Regions from separate parts of the Yersinia fenwicki genome, predicted to be linked through region 2. Evidence: predicted binding sites of a transcription regulator. Region 2 holds the regulator's gene; the other holds the start of a gene.

Region 1 (15,915 bases), 1.7 Mb from region 2:
GCATAAATTGATCGACCGCGGTGAGTATAAAGTTGATACCAGTTACCCCTCTGTTGCTAAGAATGAGCGGGTTAGGTTCTTGGTTTTGCACTATACAGCAACAGATGACGCCGAATCCCTGAGATTGCTGACTAAGGGGGACGTTAGTGCTCATTATCTGGTGAAAATGCACCCCGATAGTCTTGATGGTAAACCGGTTGTTTTACAGCTGGTTCCCGAGTCGCAGCGCGCATGGCATGCCGGGGTCAGCTATTGGCAGGGGCGAAATAGCCTCAATGATACCTCTATAGGTATTGAAATCGTCAATATGGGCTTCACTGAGCGGATGTTACGTAGAGAATGGTACCCTTACAACGAATCACAGATTGAATTAATTGAGCGGCTAACCAAGGACATTGTTGAGCGTTATAATATCGACCCAGCTAATGTCGTTGCTCATAGTGATATAGCACCGCTGAGAAAGTCTGACCCTGGCCCGCTGTTTCCCTGGAAACGCTTAGCGACACAGGGTATTGGAGCGTGGCCAGACGACGCGACAGTCACAAAATACATGGGTGGGCGCAATAAGCATGACATGGCATCTGTCAGTATTATTCAACAAACGCTGGCACGCTACGGTTATCAGATCCCACAAAGTGGCGAATTGGATGATGAAACCCGGCAAGTAATCAAAGCCTTTCAAATGCACTTCAGAGCACAAGATTTCAGCGGTCTACCGGATGTAGAAACGGAGGCTATTGCATTGGCATTGGTCGAAAAATATCGTCCCCTTCATCCTTGAAGCCGCAGGGGTGTTAGCTGCATTTACTCACCCTAATCACTTACTTGAGTAAGCTCATCGGGACTCGTTCATTTGCTGCCTACCTGCAACCTCAATGCTTTTGGGGATTCCCTACATCCTTGAAGCTGTGAGGCACAGTTTCCAGCTAGTGGTTTAAAAACAAAAAGCCAGTCACGGATGACTGGCTCTAAAAGCTGACAAAATCAAATGAAGGGGAATCGTGCCGTTGGGGTCGCTCTTAGTTTCAAATACAAGTGCGTAAGCCACCGGAGTGCCCCTAGGTGCGGTAACCCTTTGATCACTAGCCATATTTATTGATGGGCTAAATCGCCATCATCGTCACTGTTAAGAATTTCTTTATCTGTTTGCTTCATCAATTGACTGGTAATGGTACCGGCTGTCATTGAACCGCTAACATTCAATGCTGTACGTCCCATATCAATCAATGGCTCAACAGAGATAAGTAAAGCAACCAGAGTGACCGGTAAGCCCAGAGCAGGTAATACAATAAGTGCTGCGAAGGTCGCGCCACCGCCAACGCCAGCAACACCGGCTGAACTGATGGTGACAATGCCGACCAGTGTCGCAATCCATACTGGATCTAATGGGTTAATCCCAACAGTGGGTGCCACCATTACGGCGAGCATTGCAGGATAAAGCCCCGCACAACCATTTTGGCCGATAGTCGCACCGAAGGAAGCTGAGAAGCTGGCGATAGATTCAGGTACACCCAAACGGCGGGTTTGTGCTTCAACATTCAGTGGGATACTGGCAGCACTGGAACGGCTGGTAAAGGCAAACGTCAGTACCGGCCAAACTTTACGGAAAAACTTCAATGGGTTGATGCCGGTGAAAGACAACAGCACACCATGCACCACAAACATAATCGCCAAGCCAAGATAAGAGGCAACAACAAAGCTGCCTAGCTTAATGATGTCTTGAATATTAGAACCAGCAACCACTTTAGTCATCAATGCCAATACGCCGTAAGGGGTCAGTTTCATCACCAGACGGACGAGTTTCATCACCCAGGCTTGCAGCGTATCGATAGCCACCAGCACGCGCTCGCCTTTCGCTACATCATCTTTTAGTAATTGCAGGGAAGCTATTCCCAGGAATGTGGCAAAAATAACTACACTGATGATTGAGGTTGGGCTAGCGCCGGTCAAATCGGCAAACGGATTTTTCGGAATAAAGGACAACACTAACTGAGGAACGGTCAGGTCAGTCACTTTTCCGAGATAATTGCTTTCGATAGCACTCAAACGTGCTGACTCTTGTGTTCCTTGTACCAAACCATCGGCCGTTAAGCCAAACAAGTTGGTGACCAACACGCCCACCAGTGCCGCGATTAAAGTGGTGAATAGTAATGTACCAATGGTCAATACACTGATTTTACCCAGAGATGAGGCATTATGCAGTTTGGCCACGGCGCTCAAGATTGAGGCAAATACCAATGGCATAACAATCATTTGCAGTAATTGCACATAGCCATTACCCACGATATTAAACCAAGTAATAGACTCTTTCAGCACTGGATTGTCTGCGCCATAGACCCATTGCAGGCCCAGACCAAAGAGCACACCCAGTCCCAGACCCACCAAGACTTTCTTGGACAGACTCCATTGTTTATGCCGAGTTTGTGCCAATAGTAATAGCAGTGCCACGAATAACAGCACATTAATCACAAGCGGTAGGTTCATCCCCAAATCTCCAAATTATTATTTTAAATACTAGCTGCATATTCTAATTCTATTTTTGCCCAGAATAGAGCCAAGCACAGTCAACTGCGCAATTAGCTGCGTATGTTAGCAGCTACTAAGAAAGGCTACTTATATCCAAAAAGAATGTTATATAAATTTTTGCTATGATTTGTATGGAATATATACAATCTGATGATTGTTTACCCATTAAAGTGTGATCACAGTCTAAAATTTTTCAATTGTTCCATATAGGATTGCAGGGAGAATGTGGTGTCAGTTTGCCAATAGACGGAAAAACAAACTAATAGAACACATAATACGCGTTCTAATTGATTACCTTTTTGTGGACGCAATAGCGGAATAGTAAAACGCCAACGGCACGGCCATAAGAGCGGGACACCCGCAGGCGTAATCATATCGGCTAACAGATGACTGAAATAGCCAACAATCATCGCGTGGAACGCATCTGCGGGAATTATCCAATCGCGAGAAATATCCATTTGAAATAGAGCGATACCGCCAATGACGGCCAACAGGCTATGAGTGAACCCCCGATGGCCAAATGCCCGGGCAATCGGTGTAGATATCCACTTTAACCGCTGACCAAGGATTGATTTGGGGTGATCGATATCTGGCAGCAAGGAGGTTAACAGGGCGCCAGGGATAATATGCCACCAATCGCCATGTGCCAGTTCAGGCGTGAGGCCAACTTTTTTGGCAAAAATAACGCAGGCGACAGAAAAAATAAGGTGTCCTTCCCCTGTCATACTTGAATTCCGAATCTGTAGCTGTTGATTTATCCAGTATATGAGATTTTTAATGACATGAATAGCCGTTACGCTGTAACTAAATATCTCATTTTACGTGGAATAAGAAAGAGTAAGCTAACCTGAGGCTTTGCAATGAAAACATCGAGCTTTGGGCTGAAATAGTGAGACCGGGTTTGGAAGGCGACTGCGCTACAACCACACTTACAAAAAGATAAACCAAAAAAAGGGGAAAAGTGACCGGGAGTCAGCTTTTCCCCAAAGTAATACGGGTATGGGCATAATTAACAAATAATGATGAGGGTATTAATAACTACACGTTCACGAACGACAACAGTTATATGGTAAGGTCAGAACTTAGAAGCTGTACTGAACACCTACACGGTAACGAGTTTGACGCTCGTCAGTGGTTTTGCTGCCAGCAACATTGCCGATGGCAACATATGGCTTCCAGTTTTTATCCCATTTGTAAGCGACTTTCAGGTCATGACTCCATTCTTCTTTCTCTTTATTGGCCAGAATTTCGTCTTCGGATTTCTTGTAGTTCAATTCATATTCTGCTGAATAGTTTTTCAAGAAGTTGTAGGCAAAGAGCATTGTGAACTCGTGGCCTTTCTCTGTTGCTTTAGTCTGAGCTGGCTGGTTACGCTTGTAATATGGGCGATAACGCAGTGATGTTGAGAAGTCATCAGTAAAGGATACTTTACCGCGCAGGTAAGGGCGGTAGTTATTAGAATCAGAAGAAGATTCCAATGAGAAACCAGGCTCCAATTGGAATGTTTTATTGAACTGATAAACATAGCTGGCAACCACTTCGGTGCCATTACTCACTTGCTCATTGAAAGGTTTATTCGGTGTGGTGTCAGAGCTGTGCTGGCCCCATTTACCTTCTAATGATAAACCAAAGCCATTAGCAAAACGGTTGGAAATTAATAACCGATCTTTATGATCAGATTTAGTTGTATCTTTCATTTCATGCCGGTAGTCAATTGTTGTTGCAACAGAACTAAAGCTGATTACAGATGCCACTGCCAGAGTCAGTAATTTAAATTTCATTTTTATATAATCCCAGGGTTATGGTTATTTAAATCAAAAGTTATTAACAAATCTATAAAAATCAACACACGACCAGAAAGCAATTTCACAAACAAAGAAACGATGTTTCAAATATTGTGAATGCATATTCTATTTACATTAATAAATATTTGTGTGATCCAGATCTGTCTTGATGATTATTTTTTTAAACAGATATTAAATTGTGATGTCTATCTAATTGTCTATTATTTGATGGGTATACAAAAGAACCCTACCAAGTTAATGGCAGGGTTTAATGAAGACTTAAGTTAAATTAAATTAATTTATTAGCGCATGGCGCGTTTCAGAATACGATCACCTTGTTTGTTAAAGTATTCTGCAGTTTCTTGTACGGTCTTCTGACCATAATCGATATATTGAATTGCATCACCGAATAGTGAAACAATTTGCGGGTCATCAAAGTATGGTGAAGTTGTCATTTTATGTGGCAATTCCAGAGCCATATTTAAACCGGCAACAGAAGGATCTTCATCTTTAATTACGCCACTGGCACGCAATTGAGTCACCGCTGTAGCACTCAATGGTACGCCACGCTCCAGACCTAATGCTTCAACCCCTTCTTTACTGTTAAGTAAGAAGTTGATTAGCATCGCACTTTCTTGTGGGTACTTAGTTGATTTACCAATAGAAAGCATCTGTGCTGGTTTAAAGAATAAACCGGCATCTTTTGCCCCTGGCAACATTGGGTATGGACCAAGCACCAATTTGGCAGGTTTGGTCAGGTTATCGGAATACTTGGTTATGGTGGAATTCCACATATAAGTACCCGCCCACTCACCATTAATCCACGGCTTCATTTCATACATATTGCTCTTGCCGAATGAAGCATAGTATTTGGTGGATGGCATAACATGATTATCTACCATGGTTTTATACATGGTAAAGAACTCAACCCACTGCTCTGGCGAATAAGCAAATTTCTTATTAGCTTCATCGATAGTAGGAATATTGTATTTTTGCGTCATATAAGAACGGATTAACGCTAAAGTATCCTGATGCTCTAATACCACTGGATAATATTGGTCACCCAGTTTTTCTTTAAATACTTTACCTGCCGCAAGTAACTCATCCCAAGTCTTAGGATATTCTAAACCAGCTTTAGCCCAGGTCGCATCATTGAAATAGAAAATACGAGCAGTAACTGAAATTGGAATACCATTCAACTTGCCATTAACGGTAGTTTGTTGCAGTTCTTTGGGATCAAATTGTGCTAAATCTAATTGCTCTTTTACGCTAAACAAATTATAGAAGCCAGTGCCATCTTTAGAGAAAATAGGCAACCAGTTCCAGTTAGTTTGCATGACATCGGGTTCAGTACCACCGGCAATCTGTGTTGTCAGACGAGATAAATGACCATCCCAACCGGTGTATTCTGCTTTAACATTAATATTCGGATGTTGCTTATGGAACTCTTCTAATGCTTTCAACGTTACCTGGTGACGACCATTCCCGCCCCACCATGACATACGTAAATTAACTTCATCCTGCGCGGCAAAGGCTTGATGTGATAATAGTGCCAGAGTGGATGCTATCAGCGTGTGTAGGATCGCTTTTTTCATTGGGTACTGCTCCTGTTAAAGAGAGATATTTTTTTCTGTTTTTGCATCAAAGATATGGCATTTATCCATATCAAACTGGAAGTACACGGTGCGATGCAGACCATTTTCGATAATAGGTCGTGCTTCGTCAGACGGCAGACGACAGGTCAGCTCAAAGTCATCAACTTTGATATACATGAAGAATTCGTGACCCATGTTTTCCACACGGACCAATTCACCTTGTGAGTGATTATCAGTAAATGGATTCATAGACATGCTGACGAACTCAGGACGTACACCAAAGAACACTTTTTCCCCGGCGTGGGCAGCGACTTTGGCTTGCTGTCTTTCATTCAATACCAGGGTGTATTGACCGACTGTCAGGCCAACTTTCCCCTCTTTTTCTACCAGCGTGCTCGGTTTGATATTCATTTCCGGCGCGCCGATAAAACCGGCAACAAACATATTGGTAGGGTAGTGATAGAGATTATCTGGGGTATCAACTTGCATAATGTGGCCCAGTTTCATCACACAGATGCGGTCACCCATGGTCATTGCTTCAGTTTGGTCGTGGGTAACGTAAACTGTGGTTGCTGCTTTACCGCTTTTCTTCAACTGCTTATGTAAATCCGAGATACGAATACGCATAGAGGCGCGCAGCTTGGCATCCAGATTTGATAAAGGCTCATCGAACAAAAATACATCGGGTTTTTTAACAATGGCGCGGCCAACAGCCACACGCTGTGCCTGGCCACCAGACAACTGACGCGGCAAGCGGTCAAGTAAGTCTTCAAGTTCCAAAATTTTCGCTGCTTCAGCAACTTGTGTTTCAATTTGATCTTTTGGCAATTTGCTCAACTTCAAGCCAAAAGCCAGGTTCTCTTTCACGGTCATGTGCGGATACAGCGCATAGTTCTGGAACACCATGGCGATACCACGTGATTTTGGTGCCAGATTATTGACCACCCGATCACCAATTCGCACTTCACCATCACTGATAGTTTCCAGCCCAGCCAACATACGCAGGGTAGTGGATTTAGCACAGCCGGATGGACCAACAATCACCATAAACTCGCCATCATGGATCTTCAGATCAATGCCATGAACTGCGCGGAAACCGTTGGAGTAAACTTTGCCTAATTTATTGAAAATGACTTCAGCCATGATAAATCCTCTATTAACCTTTAATTCCGCTGCTGGTTACGCCTTGCACGAAGTAGCGTTGAGCCAGGAAGAAAACAATGATGGACGGCAGAATGGAGATGCTTGCCATTGCCAGAATTTCGTTCCAAGGTGCGCCTTCGGTCACGTCAATTGACATCTTAAGAGCCAGCGCTATCGGGTACTTATCTACGCTGTAGACGTAAATCAGTGGGCCGATAAAGTCGTTCATTGACCACATGAACTGGAACAATGCCACGGAGATAATGGCCGGCTTCAAGATTGGCACTACCACGTACCACAACACTTGGAAGGAGTTACATCCGTCGATTTGTGCCGCCTCTTCCATATCGCGGGGAACACCGCGCAGGAACTGGATAAGCATGAAGACGAAGAACCCTTGTGTAGCGAACGCCAATGGCAGATACAGCGGCATGTAGCTATTCAGCATGCCCATTTCACGGAACATAATGTATTGAGGAATCAATAACACGGTGCTTGGCAGCAACATGGTGGTGATTAATGTTGCGAACCAGAATTTCTTCCATGGAATTTCAAAGCGTGCAAAGCCATACGCCACGATGGTGGAAGATATAATGGTCAGAATGACTTTCGGGATAACAAACTTAAAGGTGTTAAGCATGTAGTGACCGAAATTATATTCCGTACCGGTTTTCCAACCGTTAACGAAACCATCCCGCGTAGGGTGTTCTGGCCATAATCCTAATGTAGTGAAAATTTCATTATTAGGTTTAAAAGCAGCTGAGAACATCCACAGCAAGGGGTAGAGCATCATCAATCCGACAATAATCAAAATAACGTAGCGGAAAATGGCACTGACTTTAGCTTTACGCAAGGTGCGGCTAATTTCCGCATCAGCAATATCCTGCGCCAGATCTAATTTCTTCTGGTGGGAGTTTTGTACGTCAGTCATTTTTTCCTCCTTTATCGGCGGAGTAGAAGACCCAATATTTAGAAGATTTAAATGCAATTGAGGCAAAGAGAGCGACTACCAGGAATAATATCCAGGCCAGTGCAGCGCCATATCCCATATCAAAGTATTTAAACGCCGTATCATATATATATAGCGAGAATAAGTAGGTGTAATGGGTTGGCCCACCACCGGTTATGACATAAGGCGCGGTAAATTCCTGGAAGGCCTGTGTGGTTTGCATAATAAAGTTGAAGAAAATAACCGGTGTAATCAGTGGCACGGTCACTTTCATAAACATTTGCCATTTAGAGGCACCATCAATCATGGCAGCTTCATATTGTGACTGTGGGACGTTCTGCAATGCGGCCAGGAAGATAACCATGGCAGAACCAAACTGCCAAACACGCAGTAATGTCACAGATGTCAGTGCCAGCGCTGGCTCTCCCAGCCAGTTAACAGGGTCAAAGCCTAACACGCCAATAAAGCCATTAAGCAGGCCATCAATGGCAAATAGGGCACGCCATAACACCGCAATCGCTACGCTGCTGCCAAGAATTGACGGAATATAGAATGCGGTACGGAAGAAGCCAATACCACGTAATTTAAAGTTCAGTACAAAAGCGATCCCCAGAGCAAATGCTAATTTTAATGGAATAGTCAGAAATACATAAGCGAAAGTGACGCCCATGGATTTCCAGAATAAATCATCTTCCAGGAACATATGACGGTAATTCTCGATCCCGTTATAAACGGGAGGGTTCATTAGGTCATACTCAGTAAAACTGAGAAAGAAAGATGATACAAAGGGGAAAGCCGTGAATATTATCAACCCTATTATATAAGGTGATATATAGGCTAACCCCAGCATTCTGTTTTCATTCATAATGCTTACCTATTTTTAATAACATGAAAGATAAATAAAACTACTGATTCAAAAGTGTCGGATAAATAAAATCGACGTCATACAGAGTGCGGCTTTCTCCGTTCACCCGATAATCTCCATGGATGTAACCACCATTGGTAATAAATTGAGGTATTGCTGCCAATTTATTCTGTTTCGCGGCAATCAAGGTTAATAAAGCTAATGCAATCGGATTGTCGATACGGAAATAACGGTGTTCCGCTGATTCGACAAACAGGCCGCGGTGGAAATGTTGTTGGAATAAGTCATTCCCTATTTTCCAGGCTAATGCAAATAATTGGCTGCATTGGCAATGCTCAGCCAGTTCAACTAAGGCCATTAGCAGATAAGGGGAGGCGGCTGGTTTTTTGCCATCCATCAGTGCTGCACTACGTTGTTGTTTGTTTAATTCAGCTAACTGCCAGCGGTGCAGTAATACCGCAATCAAATCCAGCAGCTCGTCATCTTCACTGGCTCGCCAGGCTCGAACCAGTGGCAGCAAGTAATCTACTTCTAATGGGAATGGCGAGATAACCTTACCTTTAGCGCCATAATAGCCATCACGCTGTAAGACATAGCCGCTCATATCCTGTCCATCGTTCCATAACGGGCGCAATGTATTACTCTCGACGTCATAGGCGAAACGATAGTAATTTTTTAACCCATCAATCACCCATTGTATAACTTCTGCATCCGGCTGTTGGCGCAAGATATCCAGCATTGCTAAGGGGTTATCAATCAGTAATGGCCGCATATCACGGAACAAGACATTGGCTTCACGGGCAATTTCACCAAACTCAGGGCCGAACTGGCGCTTGGCACGGTCGCCATACCAGGATTGGGTTTGGTTATCATCTTCCGGTATTGGCCGGCGTTGTTGTGGCGAACTGAATTGGTAAACCGGCAGCCCTGTTTCAGGATTACGGGCCAAAACGTATTGACGGTATAAATGTTTGCCCCAAGCAGCCGCCGCGATGTCGCCGGTGTACTCAGTATATTTATATGCAGCGTAAATGAGATCTGTACCTGCATTAACAAAGGTCAGGCCTTTGGTTTCAGGTAACTGCGGCAAGGCTTCAGGTTTAACCACATCATGGCGCGCATGAGTGAAAACATGTGGGTCGCGTTGTTTTTCGTAACTGCCGTGGCGGCCGAGATCCAGCGTTTGCCAGTCTTCAACATGGGCATGCCAGAAACCCTGTAGGAAATTAAGTGTTTTTTCCCGGTCGACACTGAGCAGTAAGTCGTAATAAGGCAGATGATGTTTAAGTTCATGCACTTGCGCTTTCGACTCTGGGCCTTCAGTTTTCAATGTGTCCAGATTCAGGAAACGATGGCCACCCCAATAAAACAGCCCACTTTGCTCATGAACACCGTGTTGCATGAAATAGCGGCTTTGTACCCGCGCTTGTTGATGATATTGCGGATCCTGTGTGACCAGGCTGAGCGCATCCAGTGTCCGTAGCCAGTTTTGTTGACTGGCAAAGTTAGATATCGGAATATTACGACCATCTGGGAATTTCCAGGCCACAGGTTGGTGAGTCAGGACATCAAAACCATCGGCCATCAGTGGGGTTGGGTTCTGATTGCTGTGGCTCACAGACTGGACTAAATCAACATAGCTTCTGATAGCACTGAGCCAGTTAATCATCAACGCGTCGCTGCCTTTAATGTTGCCTACAAAATCCATCACCGTAACCCCATCATAGAAATGTTAGGTTGGAACCGGTTTACAGTTCCTTATAAATAGAAACATCGTTTCAATCTATTATATTTGTATTTACTGGCGAGTCATTGGGCGAATGACAAAAGTGTGATCGGAGTCGGAACGTTGTTTTGAATTTTTTATTTTTGCAGTTTTGGCAAGATTCTTGGTAAAGATCTGTTTGTTAACTATTTGATAAATAAGTAATAAAAAAGGCACAACTGATGTTGTGCCTCAATAGAGTTTTGAGCTGGAATATGGCGAATAACCGTAGGAAATAATCCTTAACTCAAATTAGTGATATTTACTGATTTAGCGAGCCAACCAACCGCCATCAACAGCGATCGTGTAACCACTGATATAGTCAGATGCTTTGGATGCCAGGAAGACGACAGGACCTTTCAGGTCATCAGGCAAGCCCCAGCGGCCTGCTGGGATGCGATCAAGAATCTCTTTGCTACGTTCTTCATCTTTGCGCAGCTGTTGGGTGTTGTTGGTTGCCATGTAACCTGGTGCCACTGCGTTCACGTTGATGCCGTGTTTAGCCCATTCGTTTGCTAACAGACGAGTCACACCCATTACCGCACTTTTCGATGCCGTATAAGAAGGAACACGGATACCGCCTTGGTAAGACAGCATCGACGCTACGTTGATGATTTTGCCGCCAGTGCCTTGCTTGATAAATTGCTTGGCAACCGCCTGAGACATAAAGAACACTGTTTTGATATTCACGTTCATCACATCATCCCAGTCCTTTTCGCTGAAATTGATTGCATCTTCGCGGCGGATAATACCGGCGTTATTGACCAGGATATCGATTCGGCCAAATTCAGCGATGGCGCGTTCTAACAGGGCAGGGATACCATCGATTTTGCTCAGATCAGCCGTCAGGCTTAAGAAGCGGCGACCCAAGGCAGTCACTTTCTCGATGGTTTCTTTTGGCTCAACAATATTCACACCAACAATGTCACAACCCGCTTCGGCTAAACCAATCGCCATGCCTTGGCCCAAACCCGTATCACAGCCGGTAACCAGAGCAATTTTACCCTTTAACTCAAAGGAATCTAAGATCATAGCTAACATCTCTCTCAAGGCGGCCAAAGAGTACCGCGATTATAATATTGGGGAGAAAACCGCCCAAAGGACGGCTTTGGTAGGGTGATGCTTAACGCCGTTGACAAACATTTAGCGCAGTTCGCTAACGGCAATGTGGTCCATATCACCGAAGACCTGGTTTTCACCGACCATGCCCCAGATGAAGGTGTAACGTTTAGTGCCTACACCTGAATGGATAGACCAACTTGGTGAAATAACTGCCTGCTCGTTATGAACCAGCAAATGGCGAGTTTCCTGCGCCTGGCCCATCATGTGGAAGACGGCTGTTTCTTCGTCCATATCAAAGTAGAAATACACTTCCATGCGGCGGTCATGGGTATGACAGGGCATCGTGTTCCAGAGATTGCCGGGCGCCAGCTTGGTCAACCCCATGGTCAGTTGGCAGGTTGGCAACACATCGGGCACGATGTATTTATTGATAGTGCGACGATTACTGGTCGCGTCATCACCCAATGTTTGCGGTGCAGCCTCTGCCAGTGTGATTTTCTTATTGGGATAAGGGGTATGCGCCGGCGCGCTGTTGTAGTAAAACTTGGCCGGTTTGCTGCTTTCAAGGCTACTAAAGGTGACTTCTATAGCGCCTTTTCCTACATACAGTGCTTCTTCATTACCGATTTCATAAACCAGTCCATCAACAGTGATAAGGCCCGGCCCGCCAATATTGATAACACCCAGTTCCCGGCGCTCCAGAAAGTAACTCACACCTAACTGCTTGCCCACTTCATCACCAATGCTGACTGTTTTCTCGACCGGCAAAATACCGCCCACAATGATTCGGTCGATGTGGCTATAGGTCATTGTGTATTCATCTGAAACAAAAATATTTTCAATCAGAAATTCACGACGCAGACCTGCAGTATCGAGTTGCCTGGCGTGGTCGCTATGAATGCTTTGACGAGTTTGCATGTCGGTGCCTCTCTTTCGGTTCGGACCGGTGTTTCTTTTGATGTGGTGATGATAGTATTTGCGGGAAGTTAATTCAATAAAAATGAAATGATGTTTTATTATTTTTTGAGGGGTGTCATGATTTTTGGATTAATAATGTTCAAACTGTGGATTTTGGCCGTAGAATGGGCCGAATTCAGCGTAAAACTGTGACTAGGTTACACCAGAACCATTTTGCATAATAATGAGGAGAAACAATGAAGATGTTCTTTATTAATGATGAAACGCCTTGGGAAGAGTTAGGTAATGGTATTAAACGCAAGGTCATGACCTGGAGCGATGATCTGATGATGGTCTGCGTTCACTTTGATAAGGGCGCAATTGGTGTTGCGCATAAGCATGATATTCACGACCAGATTGCTTATGTTGCGGCAGGTAGTTTTGAAGTGGAAATTGAAGGACAGAAACGTATTTTGAAAGCGGGTGATGCTTATCGTGCGGTTAAGAACGAGATGCATGGAGCCGTATCACTGGAAGACAATAGTATTTTGATCGACACCTTCAATCCCAAACGGGATGATTTCCTGTAAAACATATTCAGGCGGCTGGGTATCAACGCCAACCGCCTTTATTAATACAACAGTCACCCGCAGGAAGTCATATCTTCGTCACCACAATCTATTGTGACTTAATCGACAGTTACGAAATATCTTCTTTACGTAATTGTTCTAATGACTCCAACTGTATATCCGCTAATACCCAACGAGGGTCGGCTCGGTATTCAACTGAAGGGATGACAATAGAGCGCATACGTGCCGCTTTGGTGGCAATCATCCCATTGACTGAATCTTCCAGCGTGACACATTCTAGGGGATCGACACCCAGCTCAGATGCAGCATTCAAATATACTTCAGGATGTGGTTTGCTGTGCGGCAGGTATTCTGCTGATACCAGACGGTCGAAGTATTTTTCAATATTTAACATCGCCAGGACACGTTTTTGCATATGCAGCGGCGAAGCTGATGCCAGACCAATTTTTAGCCCTTGGGCGCGGCACAGCTCCAGTGCATATTGCACGCCGGGCAAAACCGGTTTGGTCTCTTCCACTAAATCTATCGCTCGGGCAATAATACGTTTGCAAACTTCTGCCTGACTTGGCCCCTGCCAAGGCATGGACTGGAACCAAAGCTTCACCACTAAATCAATGCGCAATCCAAGAGTATCGGGCAGGGAGTCTCTCGACGAGGTATCCAGCCCCAGCTCGGTGAAAATATCAAGTTCAGCCTGTAGCCATAACGGTTCCGAATCAATGAGCAAGCCGTCCATATCGAAAATTGCGGCCTTAATTGCGTGAGGGGTCGCCATTTATTATTTCTCCTGTTTGGTTTCTAGCTACCGATTGAACACTCTATCATTGGTTCATGGTGATTGAACTGCCAGAACACAATTCTCTGTCTTTCTTACGGTATAATTTATTAACTTAATGATATTGCGCTGGATGAGCTAGGCTTGAGTTTGCATGAATCGTAATAACATTCACAAAATTCTGCACAAGATCGGGGTGTAGCGGGTAAACTAAAGCTACATAAGTTGTGGTATTTACAAGGAGAAGTCATGACCTATCAACAGGCTGGGCGTGTCGCTATCATCAAACGGATAGCCGGGTGGCTCGTATTTATTCCAGCGCTGCTGTCAACATTGATTTCAATTATCAATTTTGCCTATCAATATAGTCAAAAAAGCACAGGGATTAATGCGGTTATGCTGGATTTTATCCATGTAATGACCGATATGATCCGCTTTAACACGACTTTTCTGGATATCTTCTGGTACAACTCGCCAGTACCTGATTTCGAACAAGGGTTCTCAGCATCGAACATCATGTTCTTTATTATTTATATGCTGATTTTCGTGGGTTTGTCATTACAGGCATCGGGTGCGCGCATGTCACGGCAAGTACGGCATATACGCGAAGGTATTGAAGACCAAATGATTTTAGAGCAGGCGAAGGGCAGTGAAGGGCGTAGTCGTGAGCAATTGGAAGAAAAAATCGTTCTACCACATCACACTATCTTTTTGCAGTTCTTTACCTTATATATTCTGCCATTGGTCATCGGTGTAGTGTTCTATTTTGTGATTAAACTATTAGGATTGATGGCTCAGGGGTAACAAGATTAGCGGCCCCTCTTTTTTGCTGCACCATAATGAAAAGGCCCATAATTTTGGGCCTTTGCTATTAATCTATCTGAAATTTAAAAATGAGTTTACTGACAGAATTTTATGTCAGGTGAGATGCAATAGTTATCCTGCACTCACAATATTGCTGTGTTGATTCCCTTATGCTGTAGCCCTATTCCCTCTCTTACATCAGTCAAGTCATGAACGTTTTTATTTCAAAAAAAATGCGTAATTTTATTATTTTGGCCCAAACCAACAGCATGGCGAAAGCGGCAGAAAAATTACATATGACCGCTTCACCTTTTGGTAAGAGTATTGCGGCCCTGGAAGAATTGGTGGGATATGCGCTGTTTACTCGAAATGAAAAGAGCATCAGTTTAAACAAAGCAGGTCAGGAACTTTATCAAGAATTATTCCCTATTTATCAACGGCTATCGGCGATTGATAATACCATTGTCTCACTGTCTCAGCGGCAGAAAAATATCGTTATTGGCATTGATAACACCTATCCCACCATCATTTTTGATCAGTTATTCAGCCTCAGTGATAAGTATGATGGGGTGACGGCTCAGCCTTTCGAGTTCAGTGAAAACAGTGTGATAGATGATTTACTCGACAGGCGGGTGGATTTCATTATTTCACCGCAACAGGCTTCCCCCCGGGTGACGCATATTGATAGTTTACAAACCACGGAGCTGCCATTACTGCGACTCGGCTTTTTAGTTTCGCGTCGTTTTGAAAATTGCCAATCGTTGGAACTTCTGAATACGCTGCCGTGGTTGCAAATGCGGTTTCAGAATCGGGCTAATTTTGAATCCTTATTAGATGCGCATTTCCGTTCCAATGGGATTAACCCGACTATTATTTATCGCCCTTACAGTTTTATGGCAAAAATCAGTGCGGTTGAGCAGGGGCAATTTCTGACCGTCGTCCCACAGTTTGCTTATCGGTTAGTGAATCCAGCAAAACTTAAATATTTCGATGCGCCAAATCAGCCCATGTATATGCGCGAGTATCTCTATTCAATCAAGAATAATCACCATATAGAACAAGTCATGGGCTATATCCATTCGGATCGTGATGGCGATTAAGGCGCCAGCATGGAACCATATTCAAATAAGTTTTGATGTAGCCGAAATGCCTGGGTCAGG
Region 2 (15,915 bases):
TGGAGTACAGCCAGCATTTGATCAAACTTCACGCCCAACTTATCGTTATCGAAATACGGATAGGTATTGACCTTAAAACCTGCACCGCTAAAAATAGCAACGTGGTTTTCCCAAGTAGGATCACTGACCCAGACTTGAGAATCAGGAAAATAATGATTCAGGAAATCAGCACCAACTTTTAATGCACCGGAGCCACCCACGGTTTGAATTGTCGCCACTCGCTGCTGTACCAACATCGGATGATCTGCACCAAATAATAGCTGCTGGATAGCAGTACGATAGGAGTGGAGACCTTCCATCGGCAAATAGACTGGTGTTCCATGTGGCTGAACATTTAATTGTGATTCAGCAACTTGAACCGCTTGCATCAGCGGGATCTCACCCAGTTCATTGTAATAAAGCCCGATGCTCAAATTTACTTTATGAGCACGGTTATCGACTTTAAAACTTTCCATCAGCGACAGGATCGGGTCACCTGCGTAGGCGTCAACATTTTGGAACACGGCGCTGCTCTCCTTTAACGATAATTATTGTCTCTAGCAGCTTACCTTATTCCCCTAAATATTCCATCGCGACGCGGGAGGTCAGCTTAGTAATCAATTCGTAGGCGCTGATACCAGTGCAGGCTGCAATTTTCTCAACCGGCAGCTCAGCGCCCCACAGCAATACCTCGTCACCCACTTTATCTGTCGCATTTGGCCCGAGATCAACAGAAATCATATCCATTGAAACCCGGCCCACAATGCCAACTTCGCGGCCATTTAGCCACATCGGGGTGCCTGAAGGAGCGCTGCGCGGATAACCATCGCCGTAGCCGATCGCCACCACCCCCAGACGGGTATCGCGATCACTCACCCAAGTACCGCCATAACCTACAGGTTCACCGGCTTTATGCTCACGTACCGCTATTAGGCTGGATTTCAATGCCATCGCTGGTTTTAGTTCAAAATGACTGGCATAAGGCTCATCCATTGGTGAAACCCCATACAGTATGATTCCTGGGCGAACCCAATCACGGTGTGCTTCTGGCCAGAGCAAAATACCGCCAGATGCCGCGATAGATTGCTTGCCAGGTTTATCGGCGGCGAAAGTATCAAAACAGTCTAGTTGCTGGCGGGTGGTATCCACTTGCGGCTCATCCGCCCGGCTAAAGTGACTCATGATATTGACTGGCTGAATAACATTCTTACACGCGCTTAAGCGCTGATAGAAAGCCTCCGCGTGCTCTGGACGCACACCCAAACGGTGCATGCCGGTATCCAGTTTCATCCAAACATGAATAGGAGCAGAGAGCTCGGCAACTTCCAGCGCTTCCAATTGTTCAATGCTATGTACCGCAGTTTCAATGCAATTAGCCGCTAGAATAGGGAGATCTTCTGCCGCAAAAAATCCTTCCAACAACAAAATCGGTTTCACGATCCCACCGGATCGGAGCATCAAGGCTTCACCGATCCGCGCTACACCGTAGCAATCTGCATCTTGCAAGGTATGCGCTGTTTCTAATAACCCGTGGCCATAAGCGTTTGCTTTCACAACAGCAATCAGGCGGCTTTGCGGCGCTATACGCCGTACCTGTTGCAAGTTATGTCGCAGAGCGCGGCGGTCGATTACTGCTGTTGCCGCTTTCATTTCTTATCCTTAATACTCAATAGATGTTATGCCCAAAGTCATTGGAGTTGCAGGTAGGCAGCAAGCGAACAAACCCCGATGAGCTGACACCAGTCAGTGATTCGGGTGCATGCGCGTAGCTAACAATCCTGCGGCTTCAAGTACGAAGGAGGATTACTCATCATCGTATTGCGGGCCGGCATAATTATCAAAGCGCGACCATTGACCATTAAACTTCAGTCGAACAGAACCGATCGGGCCGTTACGCTGTTTGCCCAAAATAATCTGTGCAATCCCTTTCTCATCACTGTTTTCGTGATACACCTCATCACGATAAATAAACATGATTAAGTCGGCATCCTGCTCGATTGAACCTGATTCACGTAAGTCGGAGTTGACCGGCCGTTTATCCGCACGTTGCTCCAAGCTACGGTTAAGCTGAGAAAGTGCCACGACCGGCACTTGTAGCTCTTTTGCCAATGCTTTCAGGGAACGTGAGATTTCGGCGATTTCCAAGGTACGGTTATCCGAAAGCGACGGCACCCGCATCAATTGCAGGTAGTCGATCATAATCAGGCTTAACCCACCATGTTCGCGAAAAATACGTCGCGCACGGGAGCGCACTTCAGTCGGAGTCAGACCAGAGGAGTCATCAATATACATATTGCGTTTTTCCATCAATATGCCCATGGTGCTCGAAATCCGTGCCCAATCCTCATCATCGAGCTGGCCGGTACGGATACGCGTCTGATCGACATGGGACAATGACGCCAACATACGCATCATGATCTGATCGCCTGGCATCTCCAGACTGAAGATCAATACCGGCTTTTCCTGCATCATCGCAGCGTTTTCGCACAGGTTCATTGCGAAAGTAGTTTTCCCCATCGACGGGCGCGCGGCGACAATAATCAAATCTGACTTCTGCAAGCCAGCAGTCTTCTTATCCAAATCGGTAAAACCGGTTGAAACCCCGGTAACGCCATCATGTGGCCGCTGGTAGAGCTGCTCGATACGCGCGACCGTGGCTTCGAGGATCTGATCGACGCTTTTCGGTCCTTCATCTTTATTGGCCCGGCTCTCGGCAATCTGGAATACCTTCGATTCGGCTAGATCCAGCAGATCTTCACTGCTACGCCCTTGCGGATCGTAACCCGCGTCAGCAATTTCATTCGCAACCGAGATCATTTCACGTACGACTGCACGCTCACGAACGATGTCAGCATAAGCACCAATATTCGCTGCACTTGGCGTATTTTTCGATAGTTCTGCCAAATAGGCGAAACCGCCTACCGATTCCAAATCACCCTTTTGCTCCAGTGACTCAGAAAGCGTGATCAAATCGATTGGCTTGCTGTTTTCCAGCAAACGCTGCATTTCAGTAAAGATTCGGCGATGTGGGCGGCTGAAAAAGTCATTGCTGGCAACGCGCTCAGAGACATTATCCCAGCGCTCGTTATCCAGCATTAAACCGCCCAACACGGACTGCTCTGCCTCCAGCGAATGAGGCGGGAGTTTCAGCCCTTCCATCTGGCGATCGCGTGGCTCTGTCATATTGTTGGTAGGTTTTTTTGCTGCCATGAAAAGTGTTCTTTACCTCTATTATTGCGCCAGGATAATGGTTGCTATAGGAAAATAGTGCCGCTTAGTATACGCGATGATACCCGAAGGGTAATTATGAATTCCCTATTACTTATCGGTATTAGCAAGATCTCGGCTCCTGGTGTAGAACCCTATAGGGTAAAATATATCTATCGTAAAGGAGCTAACATGGCAAAGCATATTCAATTTAGCACCACAGGTGGGCCGGAAGTGTTGCAATATCTCGATTTCACGCTGGCGGCCCCCGCGACGCATGAAGTTCAGGTAGAAAACAAAGCTATCGGAATTAATTATATTGATACCTATGTGCGTAGCGGCCTTTACGCACCGCAGCACTTCCCGAGTGGACTGGGAACTGAAGCCGCCGGGATCGTGACAAAAGTAGGTTCGGCAGTTAACTCACTAAAAGTGGGTGACCGAGTGGTTTATGCTCAGTCAACTCTCGGTGCTTACAGTGAAGTACATAATGTTGCTGCGGAGAAAGTTGCTCTGATCCCAGAACAAATCTCTTTTGAACAAGCCGCAGCTTCATTCCTTAAAGGGCTGACTGTTCAATATTTATTGCGCCAAACTTATGAAATTAAACCCGGCCAGGTGTTCTTATTCCATGCGGCAGCCGGTGGTGTCGGGTTGATTGCCTGCCAATGGGCAAAAGCGCTGGGTGCCAAATTAATTGGCACAGTGGGTTCTGATGAAAAAGCCGAATTGGCTAAAGCCAATGGAGCGTGGGCAACCATCAACTACCGTACAGAAAATATCGCTGAGCGGGTGGCTGAACTGACGAATGATGAAAAAGTGGATGTGGTATACGACTCGGTGGGCAAAAGCACCTGGCTGGACTCACTTAATAGCCTCAAACGCAGAGGTTTAATGGTCAGCTTTGGTAATGCCTCTGGCCCGGTGACAGGGATAGACCTTGCTATACTCAACCAAAAAGGCGCGCTGTATGTGACTCGCCCATCTCTTAATGTTTATGTCACTAACCGACAAGAACTGGAAAGCGCCAGCCACGAACTGTTTTCACTGATTATCAGTGGCGCAATTAATGTGGATGTAGCCAAAGCTCAGCAATTCCCGCTAAGCGATGCTCGTCGTGCTCATGAAATATTAGAAAGTCGTCAGACAACCGGCTCCAGCCTGTTAATTCCTTAATTAAGGATTTTAGTCAATTAATAATGGATAGTTGGGTATTACTATCCATTATTAACAATTATAGTTTATTAAAAAAATTATTTCATATTACTTTTAGCGTATTAACCAGTGCGTCCTTATTGTCCTCTTTGGGTTATCTATATATCCTCAGTTTGTAATAGTTAAGTAACATAATTTCATTACATACATTGAGGTTTTAATTATGCATGATTCAGAAATCAATAGAGATATAAAAACATTACTGAACGCTTTTTATCGTGACAATAGAATTAGCAATGAAGAACTGCAGATACTACGGGACTTTGCTGATGAAAGGTTTGATTTATTGCTCAGTGAATTCGGTGAAAATAATAGTTTATCTGCATTTCAAAAATCCACTGATGTCACCGTTCAATTAATGCAACAAAGCTTTTTTGATATAAAAAAGAAATGCAATAATCAAGAAGAGAAGATAATTATCAAAGAAGCATTTGTCGCTCAAATAGTTTATATTATTGCTAACTACAATCGATTTTTTACTAATATCTAATACTAACGATTCCTCTTCTCACGTGGCTTAATTTAATATTTTAGATACTTAGTTTTTAGTCATTCACTTTACACTATAAAAGTAATAACCAGGGCCTCTAACAACTAGAAGCCCTGGTTACACTGCTTTCTTTAGTGCAAACGTAGGGGTACTACAGGGTAGACTGCCAGAACTGAGTGCCGTTTATACAGCTATTGTTAGCTCTGTCAGGGATGAAAATGTGATCCCAAACTGTATCGGACTGCATCCTAGCAAGCTCGTTTGAGAAAAAATACGTTTTCCCCCAGATTTATCCTACTAATCTTTCAGGCTGTGATCTCTGCTGCAAGAAAGCGAAATTTTAGTAATGCCTTACAGTAGGTTTCTGCATCGAACGCCATATCCAGACCACCACAACGGCCAGAATCAGCCAAGGTAGTAGCTTAAACATCATGATAAATAACCCACCCAACATCATAAAGGCCGCCGCAACCAATAGAGCTGCAAAGATACCCAGTAACGAAATACCGGTCACCATAAGCATGATAAAAAAGCCGATAACAAAGAAAATTTCAAACATGGCAGGCTCCTAAATAACTGTTTATTCCCCCACAATCACTTGATTAAATATAACAATCAGTTCGGGGATTTTATAAGGAGTATTACAAGAAACGTGCCAATCGCGAAAAGACGGGTAACCACTTGAATTTTATTATTTTAGATAAAAACAAGCCTGCCAAAACAGCAGGCTGGCGTGGTCAATTTCACTAACTTATAGTCATTTTTCTTAAGAACTGTGCTGTGGGCGGGTCACCAGAGCCAGCGCCTGTTCGACAACGGAAACATCTGCTCCAGGCTTATGTGCATTTTCACTCAGATGACGACGCCACTGGCGCGCGCCAGGTATCCCTTGGAAAATACCCAAGATATGACGAGTGATATGCCCTAAATAAGCACCGCGTGACAGTTCTTGCTCGATATAAGGAAAAAGAGCTTCAACAGCTTTAACACTATCTACCACCGGCGCATTTGGGTCAAAAAGTTCACGATCCACTTGCGTCAATATACTGGGATTTTGGTAAGCTTCGCGGCCCATCATCACCCCATCAACATGTTTAAGATGTTCTTTAGCTTCAACCAGTGTTTTCACACCACCATTAATGGCAATGGTCAGTGTAGGAAAATCACGTTTAAGCTGATAAACCCGCTCATAATCCAGTGGAGGTACTTCACGGTTCTCTTTCGGACTTAAGCCTGAGAGCCACGCTTTGCGGGCATGAATGGTGAATATATCGCATTCACCACGCTCCGCGACAGTTTGCACGAACTCACACAAGAACTCATAACTATCCAGCTCATCAATCCCGATGCGGGTTTTCACTGTAACCGGAATAGAAACGACATCACGCATGGCTTTTATACAATCAGCAACCAGACTAGCCTCTGCCATCAAGCAAGCACCAAAACGGCCGTTTTGCACTCGATCAGACGGGCAGCCTACATTCAGGTTTATTTCATTGTATCCGCGAAGCTCAGCCAGCTTGGCACAATGGGCTAATGCCTGCGGATCACTGCCACCCAGTTGTAGTGCGACAGGATGGTCTTGCTCGCTATAGGCCAGATAGTCTGCTTTACCATGAATAATCGCACCTGTTGTAACCATTTCGGTATACAACAAAGCCTGTTTGGTCAACAAGCGATGAAAATAGCGGCAATGACGATCTGTCCAGTCGAGCATCGGCGCGACGGAAAAACGCTGTAGGGGATAATGTGGCTTATCAGCCTGAGTGCTGGAAAAAGTCTGAGCTTGGTACATTTACTGTAGTTTCATCGGTTATGACTGCATCAATTACCCATTAATATTACTCATTGAGTAAACCAAACAATCGGAAAGAATATGTGATTATACCATAGAACTTTATAATGGCAGTCTGAGTGATAGTTGTAGCTAACACATGGCAACACGCGACTAGCAGCTTTGACTTGCTAAAGTTGTGACACTCCGCGACATCCTATTTTTTCATCTATCGGCGATTAGCTGTAAATATGATAAAATTGGCACCATTCAAATGCTGCGGGATGTACATGATGAACCCTATCAATCAGGAAAAGCTGCTTGCTCAGGCTGAAAGCCTGTGCCAACAACGAAACGTCCGGCTGACACCGCAACGTCTTGAAGTCTTGCGTTTGATGGCGCAACAGCCTGGTGCAATCAGTGCTTATGATCTGTTGGATTTACTGCGTGTTTCTGAACCACAAGCTAAACCGCCAACAGTCTATCGTGCATTGGATTTCTTGCTTGAGCAGGGGTTTATTCACCGTGTTGAATCAGCAAACAGCTATGTGCTATGCCATCATTTTGAAGAGCCAACTCATACTTCGGCATTATTTATCTGCGATCGCTGCAAGATAGTGACTGAACGAACAACTGTTGGTATCGAGGAAGCTCTGGCACAGTTAGCAAAACAGTCTGGTTTTACCCTGCGCCATACGGTGGTTGAAGCTCATGGTTTATGTGCTGAATGTGGGGAAGTCGAAGCATGTGAAAGCCATGATCATTGTGGTCATGACCATTCTATTGTGACTAAAAAGAAGTAGTCCCTGATGATAAAAGTAGACTGTCGCCTGATAGGCGGCAGGATAAGTATGAGAGGAATAATGGCTATAGAGAATAAATAAGAATTTAAATAAAACAAGACACATCCTTGTGTCAATTCGATATAAATAAGATACCTGAAGAGTATTGCTAATTATTAAATTCACCACTAAGTTTTAATGTGAAGAATATAAAAAACTAAAGGTTATTTAATAAATAAGTATTCTATGAATACCAGAAGCTCGATTTATTTATATCGATATCAGTTTAACACCGCTACCAGCGATATTTGCTGTGATCTTCCCAAGCCTTAACTTCTTTCTCGGCTTGCTCTTTCTGATAGCCGTATTTCTCCTGGATTTTACCCACCAGCTGGTCACGCTTACCTTCAATGACGGTCAGGTCATCATCGGTTAGTTTGCCCCATTTCTCTTTCACTTTACCTTTAAACTGCTTCCAGTTACCGTCGGCTTGATCTTTATTCATAATATCTCCGTTACCTTTGGATTAGTCAGTTTATTTAATTAAATACGGTAATAAATAGTTTAAATTTGAAATCGTTCCTTCGCTTACCGTATGAATAACTGTAGCAGAGGATACTGATAATTAAAGTCAGATTAATATTAATCACTGATACTTGAGAAATAAACAGAAAGGAAAAGCTGATAATATTCAGTTAAAACAGCAAGTAATAACTTATTATCGGAATATTCTCAAACTAGATTGAGTTGAATATAAAAGGGATAAAATTCTTTATATACCCTTCTTACTGAAGGGTATATAAATCAACGCGAAAATCAGATCCAGTCGCCATTACGGATGACACCAACGGCTAGACCTTCAATAGTAAAACTTTGTTCACGTAGATCGACTACAATCGGCTGGAACTCACTATTTTCTGGCAGAAGTTGGACGATATTACCTTGTTTTTTCAAGCGTTTTACCGTTACTTCATCATCAATACGCGCAACAACCACTTGCCCATTACGTACATCTTGGGTTTTATGTACAGCGAGCAAGTCACCGTCCAGAATACCGATATCTCTCATCGACATTCCATTTACCCGCAACAGGAAATCCGCACTCGGCTTAAACATGGAAGGATCGACTTTATAGTGGCCTTCAATATGCTGCTGCGCTAATAGTGGCTCCCCTGCGGCAACCCGGCCAATCAGTGGTAAACCATCTTCTTCTTCCATCAATAGACGGATACCGCGAGAAGCGCCGGAGACAATCTCGATCACACCCTTACGGGCCAGTGCTTTTAAATGCTCTTCAGCGGCGTTAGGAGAGCGAAACCCCAGGCGCTGCGCAATTTCGGCACGGGTCGGTGGCATACCTGTTTGCGCTAGGTGATCGCGCACAAGGTCATAAACCTCTTGCTGTCTGGTAGTAAGTGCTTTCATTCCGCCCCCTGTTTGTTTATACAGTCTTGCTGTGAGTATATACAGGTAAGTGAGTATTGGGAACCAAAGAGTGAATAAAAACAGGGATTAATCACTGTTTACATCCACAGCGCTGTTTATCGCGTTGTTTATCGCATTCTTAGCCGACATGCTGCCAGAGCACTGTTACCCATATAAATAACGCCAACAAAATGGCCAGACATACGGCAGCAGACCCCATATCCTTGGCCCGTCCTGATAGTTCGTGGAGTTCACTGCCGATGCGGTCCACCACCGCCTCAATAGCACTATTGATAACTTCAACAATGACGACTAGCACCACACTCGCGATCAATAAAATACGTGCTGTGGCCTCTATATCTAACCAAAAGGCCAGTATGATAGCGAGTATGGCAGCCACTGCTTCCTGGCGAAATGCGGCTTCATTTTTCCAGGCTGCGGTTAAACCTTTCACAGAATAACCAGCAGCTTTATAGATTCGGGTTAATCCAGTTGACTGATTTGCCATATTTTATTGCCTTTATCTTAAGTTAATGATGATTTTTGCCGCTTTCTGTTGTCTCATCACCACAGATCTCAAAACCAGTTTCTGGTATCCTTGCGACGAATTGCTAACAAGAGGCTTCATGTAGTTATGTCAGGTTGGCGTAAAATATATTATAAGTTATTGAATTTACCACTTAAATTGTTGGTAAAAAGCAAGGTTATTCCGGCAGATCCTGTGACTGAGTTAGGGTTAGACCCGTCTCGTCCTATTCTGTACGTTTTGCCTTACAATTCTAAGGCTGATTTACTGACTTTGCGAGCGCAGTGTCAGGCTCAGGATCTGCCCGACCCATTGATTCCATTGGAAATCGATGGTGTGCAGCTTCCCAGCCATGTCTTTATCGATAACGGCCCAAGGGTATTTCGCTATTACGCCCCGAAGCAGGAATCGGTAAAAATATTCCACGATTATCTCGATCTGCATCGCAATAACCCGGAGTTGGATATTCAAATGCTGCCGGTGTCGGTGATGTTTGGCCGCTCTCCAGGGCGTGAAGGCCACGGTACGCCACATCTGCGCGTACTGAACGGTGTGCAGAAATTCTTTGCAGTATTGTGGCTGGGCCGCGATAGCTTTGTGCGTTTTTCCACCACAGTTTCACTGCGCCGGATGGCCAGTGAACATGGTACAGATAAAACAATTGCCCACAAACTGGCGCGCGTAGCGCGGATGCACTTCTCACGTCAGCGTTTGGCTGCTGTAGGCCCTAGCCTGCCGGCACGTCAAGACCTATTCAAGAAACTGTTAACATCCAAAGCGATTGAAAAAGCGGTCGCCGATGAAGCTCGCACCAAGAAAATCTCCCATGAGAAAGCGCAGCAAAACGCCATAACGTTGATGGAAGAAATTGCCGCCGACTTCTCTTATGAAGCCGTGCGTCTGTCGGATCGGGTTTTGAGCTGGACGTGGAACCGCTTGTATCAGGGGATTAACGTCCATAATGCTGAGCGTGTACGGCAGTTGGCGCAAGATGGCCATGAAATCGTCTATGTGCCTTGCCACCGCAGCCACATGGATTACCTGCTGCTATCTTATGTCCTTTATCATCAGGGGCTGGTGCCGCCGCATATTGCTGCCGGTATTAACCTTAATTTCTGGCCCGCTGGCCCGATCTTTCGCCGCTTAGGTGCGTTCTTTATCCGTCGTACCTTTAAAGGCAACAAGCTCTATTCCACCGTGTTCCGTGAATATCTGGGTGAGTTGTTCACCCGGGGCTACTCAGTGGAATACTTTGTTGAAGGCGGGCGTTCACGTACCGGCCGTCTGTTGGAGCCCAAAACCGGCACTTTGTCGATGACCATACAGGCTATGCTGCGCGGCGGTTCACGCCCAATCACCTTGGTGCCGATTTACATCGGCTACGAGCATGTGATGGAAGTGGGGACTTACGCCAAAGAGCTACGTGGTGCAACTAAAGAGAAAGAGAGCCTGTTACAGATGTTGCGGGGCTTGCGCAAGCTGCGCAATCTCGGTCAAGGCTACGTCAACTTTGGTGAGCCAATACCGTTGACCACCTATCTGAATACCAATGTGCCGCAATGGCGTGATGCTATCGATCCTATTGAAGCACAGCGCCCAAGCTGGCTGACGCCAGCGGTGAATGACTTGGCCGGTAAAATTATGGTCAGAATTAACAATGCGGCAGCAGCCAATGCCATGAACTTGTGTTCTACCGCATTGTTAGCATCACGTCAGCGTTCACTCACCCGCGAGCAGTTACTTGAGCAACTTGATTGCTACTTGCAACTGATGCGCAATGTGCCTTATGCGAAAGATGTCACCGTGCCGGATAAGACGCCGGAAGAGCTACTTAATCACGCCTTGAATATGAATAAGTTCGAGGTGGAGAAAGACAATATTGGTGACATTATCATCCTGCCACGGGAACAAGCCGTGCTGATGACCTACTATCGCAATAACATCCAGCACTTGCTGATCCTGCCATCGCTGATTGCTAGCATGGTAATGTACCAGCGGCGCATTACCCGTGCCGAATTGTTACGCCAAATCAGCATGATCTACCCAATGCTAAAAGCTGAATTGTTCCTGCATTACAGCAAAGAGCAACTGCCACAGACCCTAGATACGCTGATTGATGAACTGGCGCGCCAACAGTTGATTTGCGACAAAGGAAGTGAGTTGGTGCTGAACCCAGCCCGTATTCGCCCACTGCAATTACTGGCAGCGGGAGTGCGAGAAACCTTGCAACGTTATGCGATTACCCTTTCATTGCTTAGTGCGAACCCCAGTATCAATCGGGGTGCGCTGGAGAAAGAGAGCCGCATTATGGCACAGCGTTTATCTGTGTTGCATGGGATTAACGCGCCGGAATTCTTCGATAAAGCGGTGTTCTCAACCTTGGTGGGCACATTGCGGGAAGAGGGTTATATCAGTGACAGCGGTGATGCTATTCAGGAACATACACTCGAAGTTTACAATATGCTGAGCGCATTGATGACACCGGAAGTGAAGCTGACGATTGAAAGTGTCAGTATGCCAGCAGAAACCAATAACCTGCTGCCAGAACCTGAGGCAGAGGATAAAGAAGAAAACTAACTCTTCGCTCTGTTAAGTAAAAACAAGAATGGCCGGATTCATCATCTGGCCATTTTTTTATAGATAACTAATGAAGATACCGAGAAACAACACCAATCCTACGTAATTATTATTCAAAAACGCGCGGAAACATGGATCACGTTCACGTCCAGCAATTATCTTCTGTTGGTGGACAAACAGAGTACCAGCCAGCAGAATTGACCAATAAAATGCTCCGCCAAGATTCATCAGCCAGCCAATAGTCACCATTAGAACCAGCGTTGCCAGTTGCAGCAAACCAATAATCAGCTTGTCCTGTTGACCAAACAAAATCGCAGTAGATTTGACGCCAATCTTCAGATCGTCATCACGGTCAACCATCGCATATTGGGTATCATAAGCCACCGTCCAGCAGATATTGGCCAATAAAAGTAGCCAGCAGACCAAAGGTAAACTTTCGCTCACGGCGGCAAAACCCATTGGGATTGACCAACCAAAAGCTGCACCCAAGACCACCTGAGGCAGATGTGTCACCCGCTTCATAAAGGGATAGACCCAGGCTAATGCCAGTGCTGCCAATGATAGCCAGATAGTCATGCTATTGAGCGTGAGTACCAACCCGAACGAGAGCAATACCAAGACGACAAACAGGACTTTACTTTCTTTCTCGCTGATAAGGCCGCTAGGTAATGGCCGTGATGCGGTGCGTTTCACAAAACCGTCAATGCGGCGGTCAGCATAATCGTTGACGACACATCCAGCCGCGCGCATAAAAAAGACGCCCAAGACAAAAACAATCAATATTTTGGTGTCGGGAATACCTTTCCCTGCCAACCATAACGCCCAGAGGGTCGGCCACAACAGTAGTAATGAGCCAATGGGTTTATCAATGCGCATCAAACGGCAATAAGCCCGCCATTTGCTTTGAAATTCACTTCCCTTCAATTTCTCACTCTCCAAAATCTCCCCCCTCTTAAATCGAATACAGCGGCGAGGCGGGTAAAAAAACTTCCGTCAACAACAGGGGTTTACCAGACAAGCGCAGTAACGAACGGCGCGCCCAAAGCTCCTCTTGCCGCCCTACCTGAATATAATCCCGGGTTAAATTGTTGCCACCAAATAAATAGCGCCCAAGGGGTAATGTGCCTAAATCCACCAGCGCCCGATCAGGGCCAGAGAGTGTTTCTTCGGGGATAATAGTACGCCCCAGTAGCCACGGCTCATTATCACCACACAATACAATCTCGCGCAGCCAATAGCGCTTACTTATCGGCAGATGTTCAGCATCTTCGCCTAATGCATGACGTGTAATAAAGCATTCTCGTTGTGGCTCGACATGAACCCGCTGGCAATGTTGCTCAAAACGTCGGGTCATCGAGCCTAATTCCATCAACCAATCCGCGATAGCAGCCGGTAGATTTGGCTGTTCAATAGCACACCATTGGATAGGCTTTATAATTGATGCATCGCCGGTAGACATGCAGTTAGCTCCCTGCTGGGGATAAAAAACCCATCCCGCTAAGTCGTCAATAGGGAGCCATTGTAGCGCAGAATGCGTGTCCCGCGACATTAGGTTGCTTTTTATTACCTAACAAAATGAACGGCCTAATGACGCGTATATTCTTCAATATGATCGAGGATAAGCTCAAACTTACCCTTGAATCCCAAATGTTGCTTGGCATCTATTGGTGAATAATATCCTTCCTCTGCGTCACCGAAATCGATAGGATAAAATGTGTTACTTTCCTCATCATATAAAAAATTATTAAAGCCAAAATCATTATGAATACAGTTGTAGCGCCCTAAATCCTCGACCATACTTAAAAAACGCTCTCTCGCATTAGCTGGGTAAATCTCGGTCTTAATCTGCGCCAGCGTTTTGCCTGGCACGCGATACATTCTTATATAATGTTGGTTACCTTTATTAATTAATTCAGCAGCACCTTCACCGTAGTATCGATTAAAGAACTCAACCTCTTTCTTGAACACATTATCTATAAGATATGGATCTTCCGTACCTATTTTCTTAAGAACAAAATCGGGGTTATTGGCATCAAGATAGACTTCAGCTGTCAATCCGCTACCAATTTTTTTACCTAATTTAATTTTAGGATTAAATTTAGAACCAGAATCTTTTGATAACAATGGCCCGCCCCCCGGTAACCTACCTTGTGGCGAAAATTCAGGGCCTTGCTTCATGACCACCCCCAAGTCCTTGCCGGTCGCTAAATCAACTTCCCAATAATAAGCACCGCTGATCCCTTGTCTGACCCACGCCTCACGTATTCCATCTGCCATTTGTGGATCTTTAAGCTCAATACGTTGTATTTCAATTGGCTTTCCGTGTGGGCTTTGTATCATTTGGCGATCAAGTTCAGTTGCCGTGGGTGATAGCTCAGGAAAACCTGATGCGGCTGTGCCCCGCGGAAGGGGTTCAATCAACTTCACCCCCCGCTCCATTCCCCTGAGCTGCCCGGCCTCCATCAGCATGGCCACCATACCCGCCGCCATATTTTCCTTTTCGTTACGAGAACGCGGTCCTTCAACTCTGGCGATAGTACACATAGGGTTCGGCAGTGGGAGTTTACACACCCAGTGTTCTTCTAACGATGTCCAGGCATTGCGCCAAAAACGCGCATTCTCAGACTCTGGCCGATAGTCACTGGCAAGGGCATTGATTTTATTTTGTAGCGCCCCGCCAACAGGCCGCTGGCCTTCAGTAATTAATATCTCTATTGCCTGGGCCCGGATTGCAGGATGAGAGCTGATCTGTGTATTGTATTCATCTTTTTTAGCTTTCATCGTTTTAGCCACGTCAATCAGTCTGCCGTTATTACCTGTCAGCGACATATTTTCAACAGTACGATCACTCGCATCTCGACGCCGTTTGAATTCATCAAAAGGTGAATCGAATTTTTTCTCTGAAAAACCAAACTGAGGATCCTGACGGTAAATATATTGCCGAGGTAAATAAATGTCCCTTACCTTATTTTCTGCCAGAATTTCTCTGATCGCATGATCGTCATTAAACGCAGCAGGAGGATGACGATAAGCTAAACGCATATCGAGATAATTTAACTGTTGTTCTATTTTTTCTGGTTCGGTTTTATAAAGTCGGTCATACGCCAAAATGTATAAGGGCTGATCGGGCCCACAAAGTTTAGCCAGAGCTTTAAGCTCCACCTCAAACCGCTCATGTTCCAAATCTATAGCTGTGCCAGCAACAATGTTGTCCGCCAATTGTTTTATGCGTTCAAAGGTAGTCTGAGCGTTTTCAGACAAATTGGACATATTGATATATCCAGCCATATGTTTTATAGCACTTGCTACTTGCTCTAAAGTGAGAGGTTCAACTTCATTCGATTGACTGAAATGAGATAAGAAAATAGCCGTCGGGCTATAACTCGCCCCACCAGCTTGATGCAACTGATCTTCTTCTTGAAGCAACAGCTGATACAGTTGCTCGGTATTCTTGCCTTCCAGTTCCGCAACAGCTTTGCCTTGCAATTGGTAATGTAATTTGAGGGTAGTTGTAAGAGAAAACGCCAGGCTGCCTACCGCATGTTCAAAATCGAGAAATTGCGTGAAATCCTGCTGGCTACAGGCATCAAATCCAATTTGGTCGCACCCGTTTAAAATCATCTCCGCCAATTCTGATGATTGCCTTTTTAGGTGGCTCCCTTGGGCATTTTTTGGTGCAAAGCCATTGGCGAGATAAGATTCTGATGATAGCAATATCGCCGGTGGGGCATTCATCCCTTCGTGAATAACTCTTAATGCCCTGAATGCCCGAGCAACCGGTCGTTCCGGCGAACCCAATTGCTCCTGCCCCCAATCGTTCAAATCCGCACGGGGAATCTCCGCTATTTCACCATAACGATTGCCATAATGGGAATAGTTATAAAGTAGCGCCGCCTGAAGTTGGATCTCTTTATTTTCAGGTCGATAAATTGCGGCTAAT

The links. The regulator LexA, encoded in region 2, represses DNA repair genes until DNA is damaged. The targets are predictions, from matches to a motif close to TNCTGTATGTACATACAGNA.
Positions count from the first base shown of each region.
Region 1: ACF3VQ_RS09485 (metal-dependent hydrolase) is a predicted target of LexA. The motif match lies at 3,271-3,290, and genes of this name have one in related genera.

Region 1 is NZ_CP170755.1:2,057,658-2,073,572, forward strand. Features, by position in the region: gene ACF3VQ_RS09475 (N-acetylmuramoyl-L-alanine amidase) at 1-781, shown strand, start outside; gene ACF3VQ_RS09480 (L-cystine transporter) at 1,093-2,484, opposite strand; gene ACF3VQ_RS09485 (metal-dependent hydrolase) at 2,703-3,251, opposite strand; gene ACF3VQ_RS09490 (oligogalacturonate-specific porin KdgM family protein) at 3,609-4,307, opposite strand; gene ACF3VQ_RS09495 (ABC transporter substrate-binding protein) at 4,613-5,905, opposite strand; gene ACF3VQ_RS09500 (ABC transporter ATP-binding protein) at 5,921-7,048, opposite strand; gene ACF3VQ_RS09505 (carbohydrate ABC transporter permease) at 7,062-7,979, opposite strand; gene ACF3VQ_RS09510 (carbohydrate ABC transporter permease) at 7,972-8,862, opposite strand; gene ACF3VQ_RS09515 (pectate lyase) at 8,903-10,570, opposite strand; gene kduD (2-dehydro-3-deoxy-D-gluconate 5-dehydrogenase KduD) at 10,898-11,659, opposite strand; gene kduI (5-dehydro-4-deoxy-D-glucuronate isomerase) at 11,771-12,607, opposite strand; gene ACF3VQ_RS09530 (cupin domain-containing protein) at 12,844-13,176, shown strand; gene hxpB (hexitol phosphatase HxpB) at 13,286-13,951, opposite strand; gene ACF3VQ_RS09540 (YniB family protein) at 14,201-14,755, shown strand; gene ACF3VQ_RS09545 (LysR family transcriptional regulator) at 14,965-15,855, shown strand; gene ACF3VQ_RS09550 (succinate CoA transferase) at 15,852-15,915, opposite strand, start outside.
Region 2 is NZ_CP170755.1:353,391-369,305, reverse strand. Features, by position in the region: gene ACF3VQ_RS01635 (amino acid aminotransferase) at 1-503, opposite strand, end outside; gene alr (alanine racemase) at 550-1,629, opposite strand; gene dnaB (replicative DNA helicase) at 1,783-3,189, opposite strand; gene ACF3VQ_RS01620 (quinone oxidoreductase) at 3,379-4,362, shown strand; gene ACF3VQ_RS01615 (hypothetical protein) at 4,565-4,891, shown strand; gene pspG (envelope stress response protein PspG) at 5,232-5,450, opposite strand; gene dusA (tRNA dihydrouridine(20/20a) synthase DusA) at 5,658-6,686, opposite strand; gene zur (zinc uptake transcriptional repressor Zur) at 6,959-7,468, shown strand; gene ACF3VQ_RS01595 (CsbD family protein) at 7,743-7,952, opposite strand; gene lexA (transcriptional repressor LexA) at 8,264-8,872, opposite strand; gene ACF3VQ_RS01585 (diacylglycerol kinase) at 9,012-9,380, opposite strand; gene plsB (glycerol-3-phosphate 1-O-acyltransferase PlsB) at 9,507-11,975, shown strand; gene ubiA (4-hydroxybenzoate octaprenyltransferase) at 12,033-12,899, opposite strand; gene ubiC (chorismate lyase) at 12,928-13,434, opposite strand; gene ACF3VQ_RS01565 (hypothetical protein) at 13,560-15,915, opposite strand, start outside.